One region of the Peribacillus sp. NPDC101481 genome, then DNA from elsewhere that is predicted to be linked to it. Evidence: riboswitches for the same ligand, from Rfam matches in the RefSeq annotation. Region 1 holds a riboswitch; the other holds the start of a gene.
What was found. A riboswitch is a leader RNA that binds a small molecule or an ion and turns the genes downstream of it on or off. The one in region 1 is predicted to bind FMN.
Positions count from the first base shown of each region.

Region 2: another riboswitch for FMN. It lies ahead of ACIROD_RS04155 (ECF transporter S component); the one in region 1 lies ahead of ribE (riboflavin synthase).

Region 1 covers NZ_JBIWNJ010000004.1:169,273-172,342, forward strand. The annotation lists gene ribH (6,7-dimethyl-8-ribityllumazine synthase) at 1-280, opposite strand, end outside; partial or broken gene ribB (3,4-dihydroxy-2-butanone-4-phosphate synthase) at 358-996, opposite strand; gene ribE (riboflavin synthase) at 1,015-1,653, opposite strand; FMN riboswitch at 1,800-1,930, opposite strand; gene ACIROD_RS22490 (TspO/MBR family protein) at 2,133-2,870, shown strand; gene megL (methionine gamma-lyase) at 2,867-3,070, opposite strand, start outside.
Region 2 covers NZ_JBIWNJ010000001.1:878,459-881,528, reverse strand. The annotation lists gene serA (phosphoglycerate dehydrogenase) at 1-850, opposite strand, end outside; FMN riboswitch at 1,193-1,328, shown strand; gene ACIROD_RS04155 (ECF transporter S component) at 1,495-2,076, shown strand; gene ACIROD_RS04150 (ferredoxin) at 2,204-2,452, opposite strand; gene ACIROD_RS04145 (YpbB family protein) at 2,743-3,070, shown strand, end outside.

The DNA.
Region 1 (3,070 bases):
AGACATAATCATAATGTGAAGTGGCACCCCTGATTACCGTTCCAAGACCGATTACCGCATCATATTTACCTGTATTCACAAGTTTTTTTGCAATTAACGGTAGTTCAAAAGCACCCGGGACCCAAGCGATGTCAACATCATTCTCATCAACGCCATGACGCTTAAGGCCATCCAATGCCCCTCCTAAAAGCTTGCTTGTGATAAACTCATTAAATCTTCCTACCACGATACCGACTTTCAATCCTGATCCGATTAATTGTGCTTCAATAGTTTTCCCCATGTCCAATTCCTCCTAATTTTAAAAAACAATATAATTTTTTGTTCTGTAAGATGTAATTACTTAAATCCTCAAGCTTTCGGGATGTTCAGTTCAAGCTCCTGGTTCCCGATAGTATCATTTTGTTGAAGATACCTAATCAAATCGGCTATCGTAATGAACTTCAGGTTGAATTTATCAGCGATGACTTCTAAATCGGATACCCGGGCCATCGATCCATCTTCATTCATGATTTCACAAATGACACCAGCTGGAGCGGCACCGCATAACTTCGCCAAGTCCACCGATGCCTCTGTATGTCCCGCCCTCCTTAATACGCCGCCTTCTTTTGCGACTATCGGAAAAGTGTGACCAGGCCTTTGGAAATCTTCAGCGACCGAATCTTCATTAAGAAGCTCAAGGATGGTCAAGGACCTTTCAAAAGCACTGATTCCTGTAGAGGTGCTTTTATGATCGACACTTACCGTAAAAGCAGTGCCATGATGATCGGTATTTTCTCCAACCATAGGATGCAGTTTCAATTTCGCTGCCAGTTCTTCAGTGATGGTTGTACAAATCAAACCACGTCCATGAGTCGCCATGAAATTAATCGCTTCAGGTGTCGCCTTTTCGGCCAGCACTACAAAATCCCCTTCATTTTCACGGTCTTCATCATCGGATACGATTACTACCTTGCCTGCCTTCAAATCTTCTAATGCTTCTTCTATTGTATGGAACATCATTACACCGCCCTTTTATTAGAATCCATGCTCTGCCAAAAACTCTAAATTAAGTCCTGGTTTTGGATTGCCATTTTTCATTTGATGTATTATATATTTCCCTATCATGTCGTTTTCGATGTTAACGATATCGCCAGCCGCTTTTTGTCCCAATATGGTATCCTGATGAGTCAATGGAATCAGTGATACAGTCAATAGGTTCCTTTCGATCCCAAATATCGTCAAGCTCGTTCCATCAATGGCCACGGATCCTTTTGGAATGCAAAAGGCACTGAGCCCCTCTTCCAATTGGATTACATAATAAACGGCATTTTCTTTCCGTTCTTTTTTGATGATCGTTCCGGTTCCGTCGATATGACCTGAAACAAAATGACCGCCAAACCTTCCCTGTGCACTCATGGCTCGTTCAAGATTCACAGGTGATCCCAATTTCAATGTCCGTATCGAGGAAGCTTTGACCGTTTCCGGCATCACGTCGACCGTAAACAAACTTTTCGTGAAGGACGTTACCGTTAAGCAGACCCCGTTTACTGAAATACTATCCCCCAGATGAACATCTTCAAGGATTTTTTCAGAACGAATCGATAACTCCATACTGCTTTTTCCTTTGTTCATGGAATGAACGGTACCGATATCCTCAATGATTCCCGTAAACATGTTTTTCCCCCTTTTATAAAATATAAAAAACCCCTTAGGATGACCTAAGGAGTTAGCAGGAGAAATGAGTGAAAAAAATTGTATACCTAAAAAGCCCAACATTTTCATTTTTGAAAAATTAGGCGTACGTATACACTTGGGTTCCACACGTCCTTCTCCCATCCAGACTTTACTGTCGGCTTTGGAATCTCACCAAATCCTGCCTTTAACAGGCTCGCGGGCTTAGAATTTCTTCATCACCGCCGGTTGGGATTTTCACCCGACCCCGAAGGACTAAAATAATATGAATCTTTGAATATTTTATCACCATAAAGTGAAGATGTAAAATTTCTAACCTTAAATGGTTCAATTGTTACAGAAACTTCCTCTCTTTATGGAAAAACGACCTCCAAAGTCCCCGATGTGCTCCAAAGAGGTTAATCAGGCTAAATATGTGGAATAGGGTTAGAGGATCACAATTCATATAAGGAGGAAGCCTTATGCTTATTTCCATCATCAACTTGATTTTCTATCTGTTCGTCGTCACGATAAATTTTTTAGCTAATTACCTGCCATTGAACGGCCAGACATCAGGAGAGATTTCCGATAAACTTGATGTCCTTTTCACTCCTGCAGGATATGTATTTTCCATATGGGGCTTGATCTATTTCCTGCTCGCCATCTGGGTATTCAGGCAGTTTTTAAGCAAACACCAAAACAGCCCTGCCTATAAGGCATCCTTCCCTTGGTTCGCTTTAAGCTGTGTCTTGAATGGCGCTTGGCTTTTGGCTTGGCACTATGAGCACTTTTTGTTATCCGTATTCATTATCATTGCTCTTTTGGCTACTTTAATGGTCATTTATACTAACATAAAAAAAGTGAAGCATGCGTCTTTCGACCTATTTCCGTTTTCCGTTTATACAGGCTGGGTAAGTGTTGCAACGATCGCTGACATTTCTTATTACCTCACGTATATCAAATGGGGAAGTTTTGGGGTTTCCAGTTCAACATGGACGATCGTCCTGCTGATTGCAGCAACAATCCTGGCTTTTGTCTTTGCAGGTAAAAACCGGGATTGGTGCTATCCTCTCGTATTCGTTTGGGCGTTCATAGGCATCGGGATACGAAATAGCTCCGCCTATCCGGTAATTACGGACATTTCTTATATCCTGGCTGTCATCACTTTTATCGTATCCATCACCATCTTCATTAAAAGCAGAAGGAATATGGTAGCCTAAAATGCTTGCTGAAGATCTTGCCAGACATCCTGCCAAGCTTCTAGGCCAACTGAGAGACGGACCAGCTGGTCACTGATGCCCATTTGTTTCCGTGAGTCTTCAGGAACTGCAGAGTGCGTCATGGTAGCGGGATGCTGGATCAATGTTTCGGCATCCCCAAGACTTACGGCAATTTTGATTAGTTTCAATTTATTGAGGAA
Region 2 (3,070 bases), on a different contig from region 1:
CTTCTTTAGTTGAAGCACCCAGATGAGGTGTAGCAATGACGCTATCCAGTTCAAGCAGTTTATGGCCAATTGGAGGTTCTTCGACGAAAACGTCCAGTGCCGCCCCTGCGACATGTCCTTGAACTAACATTTCATATAAATCATCTTCGTCCAGAATACCGCCCCGGGCGCAGTTAAGTACATAAACCCCTTTTTTACAGGTAAGCAGTTTTTCTTTATTGATTAATCCTCTAGTTTCATTCGTAAGTGGTGTATGAACAGTAATGATGTCTGCTTTAGGAAGCAATTCATCTAACGGCAGGGCAGTTACGGACATTTTCTTTGCACGATCGACAGTAAGGAACGGATCATAGACAATGACATCCATGCCGAATACCTTAGCGCGTTTGGCAATTTCCCCTCCGATACGTCCAAAGCCAACTATTCCTAATGTTTTACCACGAAGTTCAGTACCCGTATATGAAGAACGTTTCCACTCCCCATTCTTCAGTGAAGCATAAGCTTGCGGAATGTGGCGCATTAATGAAGCCATCATGGCGAATGTATGTTCAGCTGTTGAAATGGTGTTGCCGTCAGGTGCATTAACCACGACAATCCCGCGTTTTGTCGCCGAGGGGATATCTATGTTATCAACACCGACACCAGCGCGTGCTATAATTTTTAGCTGCGGCATACGGTTCATTAAATCCTCTGAAACCTTCGTAGCACTTCTTACAAGAATTGCATCAATCTGATCAAGTTCGTTTGCAGCTTCCTCTACGGTCTTTTGAATAAGATGAATATTGGATGCCTCAGATAGCGGTCCGAGTCCTTCTGGTTTAATGGCGTCTGCTACTAAAATCCGATACACGACTTAACACCTTCCTAGGAAAAAATTATCTTAAATTTCAGTTAATTTTACAATTGAAATGCTGAATATGTCAATTTGGCTTAACTGGATGTAAGCGCTTAATAGAATGGTAATCTTCTGATCATCTGTTTAATGTCGCGATATAAATGGCTTCATCAAGGATTGAATAGTGTAAAAAAATAATTTTTATTATTTCGAATCTTCATTTTGTGTATCCACTATTTATTTTAAGCCATTCACTGTGACGATCGATATTCATACTGAATGAATCAACTGAGAAAAAAAGTGCTATCAAAAAACAGGTAATTCAGATATAATGGGAAGTATAAAAAAATTTTATAGATCTATCTTCGGGGCGGGGCGCAATTCCCCACCGGCGGTGATGAAGAGTTTCTTCTTCTAAGCCCGCGAGCCTTACAAGGCAGGATTTGGTGCGATTCCAAAGCCGACAGTATAGTCTGGATGGGAGAAGATGGAGGTTCCTGAGTGCGTTTCAACAGTTATTTGCTGAACGTTTGTTTGATGTAACCTTTAATTTATCCCTTTAATTCTATTGGAATTAAAGGTTTTTTTATTGAACATCAACATATTTTGGAACCCTAACCTCTTTTTCAGGTAGATCGGAAAAAGAAGGAGAGAGACCTATGAAAAAGAACAAAGTGAAAAAAACGGTCACACTTGCCATGATGGGAAGCATTTCTTATTTATTGATGCTTTTAAATTTCCCGTTTCCGGGATTCCCGCCTTTTCTCAATGTTGATTTTAGCGACATACCAGCACTGATGGCGGCATTGATTTTCGGACCGATGGCTGGAATTCTAGTCGAGTTCATTAAGAACCTATTGGATTTAGTCATGACAGGGACCTTGACTGCTGTACCTGTGGGGCATATCGCTAACTTCATAGCCGGAATACTGTTTGTCTTGCCGACTTATTATGTATTTCAGAAAATCAATTCAAAAAAAGGGATGACATTCGCTTTACTTGCGGGAACAGTTTCCATGGCAGTATTCATGAGTGTTTTAAACTATTATGTCTTCTTACCGGCTTATACCTTCTTTATGGGATGGGATGCAATGTCGGCACCCGAGTCAAGAAAGCTCGTTACGACGGCAATCTTGCCTTTCAATGTGATAAAAGGCGTACTCATCACATCCGTATTCATGTTGCTGTTCATTAAATTACAGACATGGATCAATAAACAAACATTATATAAAAATGCTTAATGGCATTAACGATAGAAATAAAAAAACAACCGGATATTCGTATTCGGTTGTTTTTTTATGCCTGTTTCATTTTGGGATGGGGAGATGGCAAAAAAAAAGCCATTTTCGATTGAAAATGGCTTGTACGTTATTCGAATTTAAGTGCATCTCCGTCAAATGCCTCGTCAGCAACTTTAATAGAATCCGTTGGGCATCCTTCAAATGCATCCATCATGTCATCTATAAGTACATCAGGAATTTCAACGATTCCCTCGTTATCGTCAAGGGTAACAAATGCAATCCCTTCGTCATCGTAATCATATATATCTGGTGCCGCTGCTCCGCAAGCTCCACAAGCTATGCATGTTTCTTTATCCACAATAGTAAATTTAGCCATGAATATAACCCCTCCTAAGTTGATTGACAACTGATAATCTTTTTATTTCAGATTATTATCTCTTTCTTATTGTAAGACCGAATGCCAAACTTTTCAATAGAAATTGTATTGATAATAACTATCATGTAGCACAATGTCAACGGAAAACATCGAAATACTTAACTTGGTTCTTTCCATGATTCGTCATTTAGTCACATAATTTTCCTTGTATTCATCAATAATAACGGCGATTTTTGCAGTTATTTGTTACAATGGGTTTATTGGTTAAATGAAACAAGGATGTGAGTCCCATGAATAATTATCTACAGGCCATCATTCTATATGCGATAAAAAAATTTCAAGGCGAACGCTCCATTTATGCTATATACCATATGCTGCAGGGGAAGAAATCGTCACAAACAATCCAGGATGCCCATTTATTCGGGCTAACGGATATTTTTGGGACAATACCTCGATTTACCCGTCAGCAATTAAATCAAAACATTGAACATTTACTTAAGCATGACTTGATTAAATTAACGGATAAACCAGATGCATATGAAATTAGTATGCAAGGTGAAGGAATGTTAGTCGATTACTTTAAAAATAATCCTTTTCCGGCGTATATTAATGGTTGGA